DNA from 3 places in the Exiguobacterium sp. s127 genome. Region 2 is predicted to be linked to each of the others. Evidence: riboswitches for the same ligand, from Rfam matches in the RefSeq annotation. Region 2 holds a riboswitch; each other region holds the start of a gene.
The links. Region 2 has a riboswitch for thiamine pyrophosphate ahead of thiD (bifunctional hydroxymethylpyrimidine kinase/phosphomethylpyrimidine kinase). Riboswitches for the same ligand answer to the same signal wherever they lie in the genome.
Positions count from the first base shown of each region.

Region 1 (5,711 bases), on a different contig from region 2:
TTGACTCGCTTCGAAGATATCCATCCGGCGCACGGAAAAGGTCAGAATGTCTGCTCCCGATGCCTCGACTGCTTGCTGCTGTGTCGTCACGTCGGGGTATTTGCCCGTTCCGAGTAATAACCGCGACTGAAATGTCGTTTGACCAATCGTTAACATGATTAACCGCCTCCTACGAAGTGGACGATTTCAAATGAATCGCCTGTTTGAATGGGTGTGTTTTGGTATGCTGTCCGCTCGACAATCTGTCGATTTTGTTCGATGATGACCATTTTTTCCGTCAAATTGAGATGATGAATCAATCCGTCGATTGTCGAAATCGTTCCGTCAAGCGTATACGGTTGACCATTAATGGTGAGTTGCATTCGTGTTCCTCCTCGATTCATGTAATGAAAACGGACAAAGCTCATATTTCGGCGTGATTCCCGTTACCTCGTCTGCCAGGACGGACGCCGTGATCGGGGCGAGTAATATCCCGTGCCGATGATGCCCGGTCGCGACGAATAGGTGCCCGACTCCCGGGACCTGCCCGAGATAAGGCAATCCGTCCGCTGTTTGTGGACGAATCCCGGACCAGATGTCCACGATTTCCGCTTCTCTGATTGCCGGGAACAGTCGCGCCGCCGCCTGCAGGAGATGTTCAATCCCGCTGACGCTGACCCCTGTCGTCTCGTCACCGATCCGTTCCGTCGCCCCGATGATGATCCGTCCGTCAAACTTCGGGACGAGGTACACGTCGTCGCTAAACAACGTCTCGGTCAAGACATGCCCCGGAAGCCGGACGGCGAGGCATTCGCCTTTGACCGGTACCGTCGCGATCTCGACACCACTCGTCGCGAGTAATGCTTCTGATCCCCAACCGCTTGCGACCACGACGTTACTGGCTTCACGCTTACCGTTACTCGTCGCAACGCCGACGACGGTCGCCCCTGCCCGGAGCAGTCCTGTGACCGTTGTCTGTTCTTCAATCACACCTCCGCGGACTTTAATCGCGTGACGGAGCGAACGCGTCAACTGGACGGGATCGATTTGACCGACGGATGCAAATTGAATTTCCTCATGGCCCCGAATCAACCGAAAGGGATTTTCTTTATAGCCACTATCAATGCCGGTCTCATTAAACAGCTCACGGACGAGGTCGGGATAAAGCTGTCGACTCGCTGCCGCCAGTTGATGTAAGGCAGGGATCAGTTCATGATCCGTCGCAAGCATGCCGGCTGCCGCTCGCGTCGTTCCTTCGCCACACCGGCTTTGCTCAAGCACGCGTACCGCTTGTCCTCGTTTGAGCAATTCGTAGGCGAGTGTCAAACCGATTACGCCTGCGCCGACGATTAACGTCCCTTTTGCTTTCATTGATCAAGCACCTCGCGATACGACCGGACTGCTTCGACCGGATTTGCCTGACCGAGAATCCCTGACATCACAGCGATGCCAGCAACGCCGGTCGCGAGGACACCCGCGACATTCTCCGGCTGAATCCCGCCAATCGCGATGACGGGGACTTTTGAAAACGTGACGATTTGCGCGAGTGCCGCTAGTCCGCGCGGGGCGACGTCCTGTTTTGACGCCGTCGCAAAGACATGACCATACATGACGAAGTCGCTGCCCGTCTCAAGCGCTTCCGTCAAGGAGTGGATTGATCGGCCGATCTGTAGCTCGCTGAATTGACGCCGCACGACAGCGACGGGAATACTGCGTGATGTCAACTGGACACTTGCCTTCGTCACGAGGGCGACATCAAGCCGGTCATGGACGATTAGTTTTTCACGTGGAACACCGGCGCATACTAGCGCCTCGATCAATTGGACGAGTCGGTCCGCCGACCAACCCGGTTCCCGGATATGAATCATGTCGACATAAGGCACAACAGCCGGCAAGACTTCTAGAAGATGTGTCAGCTCTTTTGTCCCGGTCGTCACAATATGTAACTTCGGACGCATACCTTCTCCTCCTTGCTACACAAAAAGGACCACCCCATGAACATGATGGAGTGGTCCGAAGAATGTCCAGGTAAGACCTGAGACAGGATGATAATCAGAAGCCACTTCCCTCCGCTAGTACGAACTAGATCAGGTTCAAAGGGTCCGGATATTTCCGTCTCAGTCTGCTGCGAGACTCCCCTAGTGTAGAACTATTTAGTGTTGGTTGGTTCATTCGTAGTCTACCATGACCGCTCGCTTGATTTCTAGTCTGACTTGTCAGTTCAGCCGATCCGTGACCGTTTTGACCTGTTCCGTCAATTGTTCACGCGTTGGAATCAGCTTCGTGTCTGCTAAATCATACGTTTGTTTTAGACGTAAGACACGTGTCACCTTCGCGTCGAGGTCAGCCCGTGATAACGACTTGTCCTTGATTCCCTGCATGATCGCCGCATGAACATCCGTGTAAGCACCGGCTTGCGAGAACATCGCCATGTCGGCACCACGTTCGAGGGCGAGGCGCGCAGCTTGGGCGAGACCATATTGTTTCGTGATCGCGCCCATTACGAGGTCGTCCGTCACGATGACGCCATCGAACTTCAACGCTTCACGCAACAGCTGTTGCATGACCGGCTCTGATAACGACGACGGATTGTCTGGGTCGAGCGCCGGGAATAAAATGTGTGCGACCATCACCATCTCCGCTCCGGCATCGATTGCCGCTTTGAACGGGACGAGTTCCAGTTGCTCGAGTTGCGCTTTCGTCTTCGTCACGGTCGGTAAGCCGACATGCGAATCGACGGTCGTATCCCCGTGTCCAGGAAAATGTTTGATGACCGGCACGACGTCTTCCGACTTAATTCCCTGCATTAACGGGACACCGAGCCGGGCGACATCATCCGGCTCAGCGCTCAGTGCCCGGTCCCCGATGATCGGGTTCGCCGGATTGCTGTTGACATCAAGAACCGGGGCAAAATCCATATTGAATCCATAAAACCGTGACATCGCACCAAATGCCTGTCCGGTCTTTTGCATCAATGCCGGATTGTTTTTCTGACCGAGCGTCAAACTCGGAGGTAAATGAAACGCTTGATCCGGGACACGGCTGACACGTCCTCCTTCTTCATCGAAACCGAGGAACGCGAGCGGTTCGGCGGCTTGTGCGTCCTCAATCGCTGCCGTCAAGGTTTTTAGCTGGGCGTCTGACGTGATATTGCCTCCGAGTAACAGGACACCGCCCAGCGCGTGATCGCTTAACAGACTTCGGTCTGCGTCCGATAACGTTGTCCCGCTGATCCCGATATACAGCAATTGATCGACCTTTTCAGCAGTCGAGAGTTTGGCGAGCTGACGTTTGATGTCTTGCTCCGCCTGTTCGGCAGCCGTCGGTTCGTCAGCGACCGGCTGTTGCTGACTCGTCTTCGGTTCCGGTTTCGTCTTCGGTTCTGTTGCTGGTTCACTCGCGCATGCCGTCAAAAAGCAAGCCGTTAAAAGCACGTAAATCGGTTTCAAAGCGGTTCCTCGTTTCGGACGCCATTGATTGAATAATAGACTTCAATTTCAGCATTCAGTGATTTCGAGACAGAACAGTATTTATCTTTTGATAACGACACGGCCCGGCGGACTTTATCGTCCGGTAAGTCGCCTTCGAGACGATAATGAATCGAAATCGTCGTAAAGCGGCGCGGGTGTTCCGTCGCCCGTTCTCCCTCAATGTCCATCTCAAACGAGGTTAACGGTAAACGCATTTTTTCTAAAATGGAGACGATGTCCATCCCCGTACAGCCGGCGACGGCGTGCAACAACAATTCAGTTGGCCGCGGTGCTCCGTTCTGACCGTTATTTTCAGGTGCTGCATCCATTGCCAGTTGGTGTCCGGACTCCGTCATGCCACTAAAGCCCATCTTGTGATTCCATGTAATCGTCGCTTGCATTTTTCTCACTACCTTTCGATTTTTAGTTCGGTGCGATTCGCTCTCCTTCATTATAGCGTAGTCTCACCTGAAGAAAATTGACATGCTATTCAAAATAATGCTTCTTTTCCTTCGACAACCGATTCCCGTTCACCTGACACACGAATCATGCTATTCTGAAAAACGATAGTTTCGCGCTGCTTAGCGCTAGAATTGAGGAATTGATATGTCATCTACTACCCGTTTACGTAAAACGGACTGGCTTTTAATCGCCACCCTCTCCTTACTGACGTTCGTCTTAGGCACAAGCGAATTCGTCATCGTCGGGATTTTATCAGAAATCGCTTCGGCCCTCGGAATCACGATTGCGAAAGCCGGGACACTCGTTTCCGCCTTTGCGATTGCCTTCGCGATCGGGACACCGGTCACGATGTCGATCACGGGACGCTTCGAGCGTCGCAAATTAATGCTCAGCCTGATCTTTGTCTGGGTCGTCTTGAACTTTTGCAGCAGCATCGCCGACACCTACTCGCTTCTGCTCGCAACACGGATCGTCACCGCCGTCCTGACCGGTGTCCTGATTTCGCTTGCAATGGTCGTCGCGAGTGACAGTGTCCCGGTCGCGAAACGCGGTGTCGCCGTGTCGTTCATCTTCGGCGGCTTTACGCTCGCGAACGTCTTCGGTGTCCCGATCGGCACGTTTATCGGGCAACACGCCGGTTTTGAAGCGACGTTTTGGCTGACGACAGCCCTCGGACTGATTGCTTTTTTCGCCGTTTTCAAAGTCGTCCCGCGGCAACAGGCGACGGCGTCAAGTTCCGTTAAGGATCAACTGCGCCTGCTCGCGAACCCACGTATCATGATTGCCTTCTTCATCCCGTCGTTTGGATTTGGTGCGACCTATGTCGTCTACACGTACCTCGTACCGATCCTCGAACTCGAACTCGAGCTGCCGCGGGCCTGGATCAGTCCAATCCTCCTCGCGTACGGCGTCGTCTCGATTTTCAGTAACATTCTGGCCGGGAAAATCGCCAGTCATAATCCGATCGGTCGGTTACGGTTTGTGTTCGTCGTGCAAGCGTTCGTCTTGGCGGCCTTATATGTCACGACGTCATCCGTCACGCTCGGACTGATCAATATCGCTTTGATGTCACTGATGTCGATTTTATTGACGACATCGACACAAATCTATCTGATTGACTTGGCGGAAAAGTTCAACCCGGAAGCAAAAGGACTCGCTGCGTCCTTGATGCCGGTCGCAAGTAACGTCGGGATCGCCTTCGGCTCCGCGCTCGGTGGACTTGTTTACGCGAGCGGACCGATGATGAACACGGCGCTCGTCGGCGGACTCGTCGCCTTGGTCGCTGCACTGTTGACTGCGGTCAGCTTCCGACTCGACCGACGCGCATCATAAACGAACTGAAACTAAAGGATTCTCACTTCACTTGTTTCCTAGGATGCAACGTGAAGGGAATCTTTTTTTGTGCCTTGTATCCTCAAAAAAGTAGTTTCTCAGCCCGAACCTTACAAGATTGTTAGGGACTCGTTGCCAACTTGTTGCTTTATTTGTAAATCTACATGGTACGCTGAAACTAGCTTTTCACCCTAACTTAATTAAAGGAGTTTTTTTCATGAAACCGTATTATGCCATCACATTAACGGCCTTACTTGTAACGGCTTCCGTCAGTCCAGTCGTTGCGTCTGCCGCAACACCAACAAAAGTCGAGACGAAAAAACCGTTGTCCGAAAAAGCACTCGCGAATAAGAAACTTGCGATCGCAAAACTCGCCACGTCACTGATCGGTACGCCGTATAAAGAAGGCGGCACGACGACAAAAGGATTTGATGCTTCAGGCTTCACGCAATACGTCTATCAAAAAAG
Region 1 is NZ_JACSMO010000005.1:131,854-137,564, reverse strand. Features, by position in the region: gene KNP98_RS08630 (thiazole synthase) at 1-156, opposite strand, end outside; gene thiS (sulfur carrier protein ThiS) at 159-362, opposite strand; gene KNP98_RS08620 (NAD(P)/FAD-dependent oxidoreductase) at 346-1,350, opposite strand; gene KNP98_RS08615 (thiamine phosphate synthase) at 1,347-1,937, opposite strand; TPP riboswitch at 2,027-2,129, opposite strand; gene nagZ (beta-N-acetylhexosaminidase) at 2,196-3,428, opposite strand; gene KNP98_RS08605 (OsmC family protein) at 3,425-3,850, opposite strand; gene KNP98_RS08600 (MFS transporter) at 4,056-5,243, shown strand; gene KNP98_RS08595 (C40 family peptidase) at 5,461-5,711, shown strand, end outside.
Region 1: it holds a riboswitch for thiamine pyrophosphate, as region 2 does, so the genes downstream of both, KNP98_RS08615 (thiamine phosphate synthase) here and thiD (bifunctional hydroxymethylpyrimidine kinase/phosphomethylpyrimidine kinase) in region 2, are expected to answer to the same signal.

Region 2 (5,711 bases):
CAATACGCCTATCGGACTGACCCAACTTGTCTTGAATATCCCGCTTTTCTTACTTGGTTTTCGCTTCTTAAGAAAACGATTCATGCTACTTTCAGGAATTATCGTCCTTATTTCTTCATTTTTAATTGATTGGATTCCAACACAAGTGGTTCCTGAGTCATTAAACGATCCTCTCGTCGCCTCCATTTTTGCAGGGTTAGTTTCCGGACTCGCAATGGCATTAATCTTCTTTGGCGGCGCTTCGACAGGTGGACTCGACATCCTCGGAAAGTTCTTTTATGCCCGCTTTCATAACTGGCCGCTCCCGCGTATTTTTTTAATGCAGGATTTAGTGATCTATATCTTAGTTTGGCTAGTCTTCGACTTAAAACATGTTATGTATGCATTAATTATGAGCTTCGTTCGCGCCAAGGCGTTGCAAACGGTCTATAGTTTTTACTCTGCTTCTAAACAATGTATTATCATTTGTGAAAAAGCAGATGAAATCAACGACGTCATCACAAAAGAACTTGGTCGTGGTGTCACGATTCTCGATGCGCGCGGTGGCTATTCCAACCGGACAAAGAAGATGGTTTATGTCGTCGTACAGAATAATGAAATCGTTCGTCTTCAGGAAATTGTTTCTTCTGTCGAACCTAATGCCTTCGTCACCTTCTCTGAGATTCATACCGTCTTCGGAAATTACAAAGAACATTCCTACTCTTTTTAAATGAACCGCACACGATGAAACGACACCCCCTGTCATGAGGTGGGTTGTTTTTTGTAAACGAAGGCTGACCCATCATATACGTCTACGTTTGGTATCGCTTCAGGTTTCATCTCAAAATATAAAACGATTGGATCCCCGTAACCAAAAGATGTTCCCCTAAAAAATAGATAACTCTTCACTTTTTGGGAATTAGTGGTTAAGCTAATGACATTACCAGTTAGCTTACGAAGGAATGATTGCATGAATAAACTTTGGCGCTACCGCATCTCTCTCATTCTTTTAGTCAGTTTGTTCGCTTCGATTCCTCTCATCTATGCCTTGACAGGTTATCGTACCATTTCAAAAATGACAGAAGAGATGCACGCCCATAACATCCCGATGATTAAACAGGTCGACCAACTCGTCGAATACAATCGGGATCGGGCAAATGCCGTTCGCGGCCTATTGCTCTATGAAGACGACCGCTACATTGAACAATACTACTTCTGCACGACCAAAATTCATGATTTACGCCGTGTGCTCAATGCTTCGAACGAAACACCTGTACCGATTAAAGATTTATTGGTCCGTAACAATGCATGGGAAAAAGAAATCGAAACCGTTTTCAGCCTTTATGAAACAAACGGTTCACAGGCAGCTACCGCTTTAGCGAAACAATCGACGCAGACCACGCAGACCATTCTTGAAGATCTTGCTCAAGTTAAAGATCAATTGTATACCGAATTAGATCAAGAACTCGAAAATACGGCGCTCGTGACAGCATCCTATAAACGGATGTGCTTTAGTCTATCCATTTTAGCCTTTCTACTCATCAGTGTGACCATCACGTTCTTCCATCGAATCAAATAATCTGTTGTTTCATACGATTAGCTTCGTGAAAAAGCTAAAAAACGCACCGCAGTTCTTTATCGGACTGCGGTGCGTTTTTTATATTTTTCTCAAGAAGAAGCCTTTCCTTCATTCACATGCTCCATTGCCAAATGAACTAACGACGAGACATGATGGTCATCAAGTGAATAATAGACAACTTTTCCTTCTTTACGATATTTGACGAGACCTTGTTTCAATAACGTTCTTAAGTGATGCGAAGCCGTCGCAATCGAACAATCAACTGATGCCGATACGTCACAAACACAAAGTTCTCGCTCGACCGTCAATGCATAAGCGATTCGTAGACGCGTTGCGTCCGATAACACTTTAAACAATTTCCCAATCTCAAGCGTCGGGATTTTCTCAACGGCATGACCAATTTCAGTAGCACGTTTTTTATCGATCGCAATCGTCTCACAGCGTGGTGCCTCCACTGTCTTCACCTCTCCTCCAAACTATTGCACCATCCTAAAACAACAAATGCAAGTAAGATGACTACGATGATTCGCGAGGTGAAGATTCATTTCCGATGTTTTTTTTGGATTGTACGAAAAACTGCCCATCCCCCTAATCGATTCCCGATATCCCAAACGATTCGATTAGTATCGACAGCCCGTACACCGATATCGATGATACTTGTATTTCGCAATCGCTCCTTATATCGATTCGATAGGAAGCGTGGTAACGGTACTTGTAACATCACTCGATAAAATAAATCGAGGTGTGTATGGCCCCAGATTTCCGTAGCGATGGATGCCGTTTTAATCAACAGCGGCCGTTTATATCGTTGTTGGTGTTTGTTTTTTAACAAAACCGCCAATTCAAATGCATAACGATTCGGATAGGGAAACAATTTCCAACCTAAATGATACTTTCCACGGTTGTCGATTCGAATGATTTGTGGTTCGATTCGATACCGAATCCAGCCTCCCCGAAAGCGAATGACTTGCCATTTCACGTACATCACCTCTTCAGTGATTATACCCGGTCTGATACTATTTGACGCGCAGTCTGAACCGCCTCTTTGAACTCTCGTGCCGCACGTTCAATATCTGGTGCTGCGAATAAGGCAGAGACGACGGCATATCCTTCAAGCATCTCGAATAAGTCGGGCACCACATGATGTGTGATTCCACCAATCCCGACGAGAGGAAGGGAAACAGCCCGGCGAATCGCCCGGAGTGTTTCGTTTGTCATCTGACTCGCATCGTCTTTTGTCGCCGTTGGATAGAGCGACCCTACGCCAAGATAAGTTGCCCCGTCTTGCTCTGCTTCGATTGCCTGTTCAACGGTGGAAACAGAAACCCCAATCGTGGCTTCCGGTAACAGCTTACGTGCTTCCTTCAAAGGGATGTCCTCTTGCCCGATATGCAGACCTGCACCGACGATTTGTGCGATATCAATCCGGTCATTGATGATGAGTGGGACGCCGTAACGAGACATCATTTTCTTCAAGTCACTCGCTTGTTCGAGAAATTCTTTCCCTTGCGCCTGCTTTTCACGAAGCTGGACCATCGTCGCGCCACCTTTTATTGCTGCTTCGACCGCATCAATCAAGGCAACGTCCGGGTGAAAGCGCCGATCTGTTACCGCATAAACCGTGTAATCATTCTCCACTGGTCAATACCCCTTTCAAACTTTCTTCTGTAGTCAAGCTGATTGCGTTGAACAACCCCATCCGGAAATCACCAAGTCCCGCTGCTTCATCTGCGACTTCACCCGCTTTTCCCATTAAATACGTCCCATAGGTCGCTGCTTCGAATGCATCATACCCTGCTCCAAGTAGGGTTCCGATGAGCGATGCCGTCATGCAACCTGTCCCTGTAATGTGTCCGAGTCGTGGCGTTCCTACGGTTAGTTTTACTTGTCGCTTGCCGTCTGTAATGAAATCAACCGGTCCCGTTACGACGAGAGTCGTCCCGAGCCGTCCAGCAAACTCATGGACGACTTGAAAATCTAATGTCTCTCCGGAAGCGACATCGACTCCTTTTGAACGTCCGACTTGACCGATGAACGTCTTGATTTCAGAGACGTTCCCCTTAATGACCGTAAAATGAATTGCTTCGAGTAACTCTTTCGTGAATTGTGTCCGAAGTGTCGTCGCCCCCATTCCGACTGGATCTAAAATAATCGGTTTCTTCAATCGGTTAGCCGTTTGACCTGCCAACAATTGCGACGCTCGTGAAGCTGCGTTCAATGTCCCGATATTGATAACGACAGCATCTGCATGTCCAACCATTTCCTCGACTTCTAGGATATCTTCCGCCATGACAGGTGAACCCCCGAGCGCAAGGGTCATATTGGCACACTCATTAATCGTGACCGCATTCGTTAAATGATGAATTAATGGTTTTTTATCATGAATGGTTGTAAGCATCCGTTTCCCTCCAAATGTCATAAAAGTGATGTGTCGGTCCGATTCCGTTCCCTAAGGCAAATCCATGCCGGATTGCTTCAGTTACGTACCGTTTAGCATAAATCACGCTATCCTTCAGGGAATCTCCCAGCGCAAGACGTGCCGCAATCGCGGAAGACAATGTACATCCAGTACCATGTGTATGCTGGCGTTTTAATCGTGCCTCCTGAAACAGATGATGCCTCCCTTCCGTGTATAAAATATCCGAGGCATCCGTACTTTCAAGATGACCGCCTTTTAACAGGATAGCGATGTCTCGTTTTTGTGCGAATTCCGTCGTCGCCAGCTTCATTTCATCAATTGTCGAAATCGCTTGCCCTAACATGCGTTCCATTTCCGGAATATTCGGGGTCGTCAAGGTTGCAAGCGGCATCAAATGCTCCATTAATGCTTGTTCAGCATATTTCCTTAACAGCGCATGCCCCCCTTTTGCGACCATCACGGGGTCTAAGACGACTGGTCCCTGATAATGTTTCAAACATTTGGCAATGACTTGAATCGTTTTTTCATTCGAGACCATCCCAATTTTAACGGCATCTACACGAATATCGCTAAAAATCGAGTTCAACTGGGCTTCGACAAGCGTTGGTGATACATCTTCAACTGCTTGTACGCCTAACGTATTTTGCGCTGTGATAGCAGTAATTACACTCATACCGTAAACCCCAAGAGCAGAAAAAGTTTTTAAGTCGGCTTGAATTCCAGCTCCACCACTAGAGTCTGATCCAGCAATCGTCAGTACATGTTTCATCGATAGACCTCACTTTCTATGAGAGCACAAGGAGAAAGCGGAACGAAAAAAAGCGCCGTCCGCTGTAAAAAAGCAGACGACGCCATGAAAAACCAACGAGTGTGGTCACTTATTCATGTCTTCAATCTCAACTTTCCTACGCTGGTATTATCCAGATCAGGTGATAGGGTCGAAAACAGAATGGTTTTCCTCTCAGCCAGATTCCTCCAGCTCCCCTAGTTGCTCATGATTTAAATTTCTCTTTCACTGTAGCATAGCGCCATAAAAAAAACGAGCCGAAGCTCGTTTTTATAAGTATGCTAATGGATTAACTGTGTTAGCTGGTCCTGTCGCACTGTATTGGTAACCACCAATATGCAATTCAAAATGAAGATGTGCGCCCGTCGAGTTTCCCGTATTTCCGAGCGTACCGATTTGTTGCCCTTGCGAGACCGTTTGTCCAGCATGAACTGATAATGAATTCATATGCGCGTAAACTGTTGTATACACTTTCCCATTCAAGAAATGTGAAATCATCACGTGATTTCCGTACGGTCCACCGCTTCCTGCTGTGATGACCGTTCCTGAAGCTGCTGCGACGATTGATGATCCGACTGACCCTCTAAAGTCGACACCATTATGGAAAGTATACCCATTCGCACCACTCGCTGGTCCGAATCCTTGTGAAACACTTCCTGACGCAGGGCGAACGAACTGCGCCGAACCACTCGGAACACTAGCGACTGGCGTAGCACTTACGACCTTCTTAGACGTCCCGGCGTTGTTTTTTTCCGCCGCCTCCGCCGCCTTTTCCGCTGCCGCTTTTTCAGCTGCTGCCTTTTCCGCTGCTGCTTTAGCTGCTGCCTTTGCTGCCGCAATCGCACGTTCTTGCGCTTCTAATGTCGCTTGAAGTTCTTTCGCATTCAGAAGTTTTGTCGTAAATTTTGTTTTACCTTGACGTAATTTTTTTAAGGTTGCACTACGTG
Region 2 is NZ_JACSMO010000007.1:64,118-69,828, reverse strand. Features, by position in the region: gene KNP98_RS10440 (YitT family protein) at 1-709, shown strand, start outside; gene KNP98_RS10435 (CHASE3 domain-containing protein) at 950-1,558, shown strand; gene KNP98_RS10430 (ArsR/SmtB family transcription factor) at 1,648-2,013, opposite strand; gene KNP98_RS10425 (hypothetical protein) at 2,100-2,537, opposite strand; gene thiE (thiamine phosphate synthase) at 2,558-3,196, opposite strand; gene thiM (hydroxyethylthiazole kinase) at 3,186-3,956, opposite strand; gene thiD (bifunctional hydroxymethylpyrimidine kinase/phosphomethylpyrimidine kinase) at 3,937-4,746, opposite strand; TPP riboswitch at 4,863-4,973, opposite strand; gene KNP98_RS10405 (murein hydrolase activator EnvC family protein) at 5,035-5,711, opposite strand, start outside.

Region 3 (5,711 bases), on a different contig from region 2:
TGCGATAAAAATCCGACCTGATTTGACGGACCACGCGTGACACGTCCGTTCGTCGGCTGGAGTTGTCCAAGTAAGACACGTAATAACGTCGTTTTCCCACTTCCGTTCGCACCGACGATTCCAATCCGGTCACGTGCCGCGGCTTCGAAATCGAGCGACGCGAACAACTTCCGGCCGGCGACGGAAAGCGTGACATCCTCAAGACGGTAAACGATTTGACTGAGTTGCCCTTGCGACGAAAAGCGGATGTCAGGCACCGCTTTTTCCAGGAGCGGCCGTTTGAGTCGCTCAATCCGTTCGAGTGCCCGTTCCATGGCTTTTGCTTTTCGGAACAGTTTTTCGCTTGGCGGAGAGGCTTCATTTGCCCACTGGCGCAAGCGCCGAATCGCATCCTTCATCTGTTTGATTTTCTTTTGTTGTTCCGTGTAGGCGTGGAATTGTTCGAGGAGCAGGCGTTCTTTCGCGACCGTGTACGCCGAATAATTTCCTGGGTAGATTGTCAGTTCACCATCTTCAAGTTCAGCGATCAAGTTGACACTTGCGTCAAGAAACACGCGATCATGCGAGACGATGATGACAGCGCCCGGATAACTGTTTAAAAATTGTTCGAGCCATTCGATTGCTGCGAGATCGAGGTGATTCGTCGGTTCGTCGAGAATCAACAAGTCTGGTTCCACCAGCAGCATCCGGCCGAGGCAGATTTTCGTTTGTTCGCCACCACTTAATTGAGAAAAGGGACGTGTCAGCAAGGCATCGAGGTGGAGTCCGTTAATCATGCGCTGGATTTTCGAGTCGAGCAGGTAACCGTCCTGTTGTTCGAATTGTTCGGTCACACGCGTATACTCATTTAGCACATCGTCCAGGTGGTCAGCACTTGCCATTTGTTGTTCAAGCTGATGCATCGTCGTCCGTAAGGCGACGATTTGGGCAAATGCGGTCCAGAGAACATCAAGGCCCGTCAATTCTTCTGCGAACTGTGGAATTTGAGCCAAATAACCGATGGAAAGTCCTTTTTTGAGATAAAGGGTTCCGCTGTCCGCTGTTTCGAGTTGCGCGATTAAACGCAGTAACGTGGTTTTTCCGGTTCCGTTTCGACCGATCAATCCGATGCGGTCAGCTTGTTTAAGATAGAGCGAGACATCGGTTAAGACGGATGCTCCCCCAAATTGTTTTGTCAGGTGTTGGATGTCGCAAATCATGATCAGTAACTTCCTTTCATGCGCATCAAAAAACGGAGAACGCAAATAGCGCTCTCCGTTTACCGTAAAAGGTGCGCTTTGCTTTATTTTTCAGATGGATGTTCCTAAGAAAAGGGCAGACTCGTCCTTTAGAACGCCATTTCATGAAAAATCGCGCGCAACAGATAAAGTTGTTCCATCAACCATTGCTTACACGCAGCAAAACCCATCTTTTACACCACCTTTTCGTTTCGATAAAGTTAGTTTACCATGTTTTGAACTGAAAATGAAATCGTTTTCAGTTACTTGAACAGTCCGGAAATCGAGTTGAAGAACTTACTTAAGCCGTCAAACAGTTTTGCAAAAAATCCTTTCGTTTCTTCGGAGGTCGCGAACGCGTGGATATCTTGCCCGGCACCCTTTAATCCGGTCTCGATTTGTCCCCAGTTCAAGTCAGCTTTCTCCATTTGACTGAACAATGACGTCAACCGCTCCATTTGGGCGTCCGACAACTGGATGTTGTTATTTTGAATGACTTGGATGATGACATTCTCGATATCGACTTTGGTTTCCGGCTTTTGTTTGGCGATCTCTGCTTTGATTTCATTCATCAGTTCGGCGACTTTGTCCGTCCCGACCGTTTTTCCGACATCGGAAGTGACCGATAACTCTTGTTGGGCTAAATCTTTTCGTTCATCCGTCAATTTAATGCCGGTCTCAGCCGACGTTTGATCGTATGCTTTCATGATCCCCGTCAAAGCAGAGGTCCCGGTGACTTTATAAGGGGAAGTGATTGTGATGTCGGCGTCCGTTACGCCTGCAGTGACGAGCGCGTTCAAGTACATGTCTTTTGTTACCCAGGTAATGTTTTCGGTCGCGACAGATAAACCGTCGCCTTTTTCAGCGAGTTCGATTTTTGCGGAAGAGTACATATTGCCGCCGAGTTGCGATTGGGGAACGTTTTTCCCTAAATATTTTTCTTCATCCGCTGCCGTGGCGATGACGGGCGTAATGCCTTCCGGCGCATTCAATCGGGCGAGTACCCAGGCTTTATCCTTTGCCCCGAGCGATTCACCAAGCGTGATGATTGTTTTATCGACGACTTGCTCTGCTGAAGCAGCAGTCGGTAGAAGTAAACTTGTCGCTAAAAGCGTCGTGGTCATGATTTTTGTTGCTTTATTCATAGTATAAATCCTCCGAGTATAGTAGGTAGTATCAGGTGCTAATTTCATTGTAAGTGACGTCTTCCAGAACGGAATCGGTCTTGAGGCGGAATGAACCGCCCACCTCGTGTCCCTAATCCTATACTACATTTCATTTAAAATCCTGATCATGTGACTGAAAAAATGATATAGTGAAGAGGAATTAAATAATGACCACTAGGGGAGTCGGTAGGCCGACTGAGACGACGAAGACGTTTGGACCCTTTGAACCTGATTAAGTTTGGACTTACGGAGGGAAGTGGCGTGAATATCTCTCTTGTTGTCTCTTCACGTCATGCCCTGTTCGTAGGGTGTGGCGTTTTTTGATTCAACAAAAGGGGGAATTAGGTTGAAATTCAGTCAAGAAATTCGGCAAGCCGCAAAAACATATTGGGACAGCAGTTTTTCCCATCCATTCGTCACAGGCATTGGTGACGGGACGTTACCGCTCGAAAAATTTCGACATTATGTCATGCAGGATGCGTATTACTTAAAACATTTCGCAAAAATTCAAGCCCGGGCCGCCTCAAAGGCAACGGATTTTGCGACGATCGCGGAACTCGCGGAACATGCGACATCGACCTATGCGGCTGAGCTATCACTCCATCAATCGTTTTTTGAACCGCTCGCTATTACGGAAGCGGATTTAGCAGCGTTCGAACCGGCACCGACTGCGTATGCCTATGTCTCACATATGCATCATGCGAGCGAGGGGACACTCGGGGAAACGATTGCAGCGATTTTACCGTGTTACTGGCTTTATTATGAAGTCGGACAACAACTGTTGACGAAGTCACCGGCGTCACCGATTTATCAACAGTGGATTGCAACATACAGCTCGGAATGGTTCGAACGGGTCGTCTTTGAACAGGTCGACCGGCTGGATGCTTTGGCGGCGCAAGCGACTGAAGCAGAACGGGAACGGATGAAACACCATTTCGTCAGAAGCTGTTATTACGAATTGATGTTTTGGGAAATGGGCTGGACGGAAGAAACGTTTGAACGTCTCTTTACACAAGTTACGCGTCAACCAAAAGTAACGAAACGATAAGTACAGCTTTAGCCGCTGTTGATCAGCGCGATCAGACGGCAGACTGCACAAAACCTGAGCAATTTTCAGCTTTCGTAAAGAAAGTCATGGCAATCGCTCAGGTTTTTTTGTTGGTGGATTACAGGCATGATGAAAATTCTGGTAAGGAAATCAGCTGTACCGTTCAATCAAATCGTTTAATTGTTGTTTGACGGCGTTTCGGTCCATCAAATCGTGGTTCGATAAGGATAGCTTCGTCATCGTCTCATCCGCACCCGCCATCTCACTGAAGAGCGAACCTAAGTCGTGGGCACGACGGTCGATTTGCAAGACGATGTCGATGCCGGTACGGTCTTGGAGCATGATGAGTTCGACTTCATCGAGTTTATGGGCGAAGTACGTATTGCGTGCCGAATACTCGAGTTCCTGGGCGATCGGTAAATCCTTCCGGTAACGCCCGGGAAGTTTTTCCGTGTCCGCTTTCTTGAGTCGGAAGCCAAGTTCTTCCATCGCTTCTAAGATAACGGATTGGAGGTCATTGGCTTGGACGATGATGGCGTCCCGGTCTGACGGATCGACCGCCTGGGCGATATCGAGACCCGTTTCAATCCATGACTTCGATTGACTGACCGAGAGCGGCGTATTGAATGGTACTTGAAGCGTAAACGGAATTTCGCGTTCGACACCTGCTTCAATCGTAAAGGCGGCTTCGTTTAGCGAAAAACGATCGAGTGTGAACGTCGTAAATGTCGTGCTGTCCCTGACTTCTTCTTTATATTGTGTATTAAACGCTAAATAAATCCGATCGATTTCTTGGTCGACATTGCCGCCTTTAATATGGACGGTTCCGTGAATCTGTCCGCCTGGCTCACAGCGTTCGCTGTCGAGTCGTGTATCGACTGTGGCGGCACCGATTCCGATTTGTGATAAAAGTTTTTTGAACATCGTTCGTTCCTCCTTTAATGATGAAGCTACCTTACTTGTCGAATAGGGTGGAATTTGCTACAGTTTCGAAAGAACAATCAGAAAAGGACGGGACTACAGTGGAATTACACCAAGTAAAAGAATTACTCACTCAAAAGCTCGAGGCTGCTGCTCTCGTGCATGCAACGATTAGTGGTCCGCGCCAAAAGTCGAATGATCTTCGAAGAATCAAACTAAAACCGATTCTATTGAAAGATACGTATGCAATCCAGTTAGAGTTTCAATATGAACGGATAATTAAACACGAAAATTTGTCGGTTGATGAATTTTTAGAACGACTCGACGGATTGATGGAGGAATTCCGTCAATTTTTATTCCGTTTCGAGACGGAAGAAGTTCAGTTCCAGTTATCCAAAAAAATGAAAGTATCGTTAAAAACAACGCAACAGTCACCCCTGCAAGCAGAACTGTCGCATAACCGTAAAAAAAGTCATCTCCTTGAAGATGGTGTCGTCGTTCCGTTTTTAGTCCGACTCGGTGTCATGACGGAAGACGGACAAGTCAAACGGCAAAAGTACGATAAATTTAAACAAATCAATCGGTTCCTGGAGTTCGTCGAAGATAGTATTTCCGCGTTACCGACAGACCGAACGTTACGGATTCTTGATTTCGGTTGTGGAAAATCGTACTTGACGTTTGCCTTGTATCATTATTTAAGTGTCGTCAAAGGCTTCGACTTGAAAGTGACCGGACTTGATCTCAAAAAAGAAGTCATCGAAGAATGTACAGCGATTGCGCGCGATCTCGACTATACGAATCTCGAGTTTCGTGTCGGGGACGTCCATGATTATAACGAAGATACAGAGGTTGACTTAATGGTGACGCTTCATGCCTGTGACGTCGCAACGGATGTTGCACTTGCCCGCGCCGTTGATTGGAATGCGTCTGTCATCTTAAGTGTCCCGTGTTGTCAAAAAGAACTCAATCGTCAACTCGACTGTTCACCACTCGACGTCATGTTGCAACACGGGCTGATTCAAGAGAAGTTCGCTTCGCTTGCGACGGATTCGATCCGTGCCGAAATCTTGACGCTCGTCGGTTACGAGACACAATTGCTTGAATTCATTGATTTAGAGCATACACCAAAAAATGTCTTGATTCGTGCGTATAAAAATGACCGTCAGCCGTCGGAAGAAAAAATTGACCGTTACGTCGCCTTCCGTGATCTACTACATGCGAAACCATATTTGGCGCAAGAATTAAGCGGCAGACTTGGACAGATTTCATCTAAACTCGTACAATAAGGAAGAGAACGAATAAGGGAGGAATTAGACCGATGGATTTCCAAATGTATTTTGAAGACGTCGTCCAGACAGC
Region 3 is NZ_JACSMO010000002.1:258,027-263,737, forward strand. Features, by position in the region: gene KNP98_RS04370 (ABC-F family ATP-binding cassette domain-containing protein) at 1-1,199, opposite strand, end outside; gene KNP98_RS04375 (DUF1002 domain-containing protein) at 1,481-2,362, opposite strand; TPP riboswitch at 2,550-2,655, shown strand; gene tenA (thiaminase II) at 2,730-3,431, shown strand; gene KNP98_RS04385 (sporulation protein) at 3,582-4,355, opposite strand; gene KNP98_RS04390 (class I SAM-dependent methyltransferase) at 4,454-5,638, shown strand; gene KNP98_RS04395 (BrxA/BrxB family bacilliredoxin) at 5,671-5,711, shown strand, end outside.
Region 3: it holds a riboswitch for thiamine pyrophosphate, as region 2 does, so the genes downstream of both, tenA (thiaminase II) here and thiD (bifunctional hydroxymethylpyrimidine kinase/phosphomethylpyrimidine kinase) in region 2, are expected to answer to the same signal.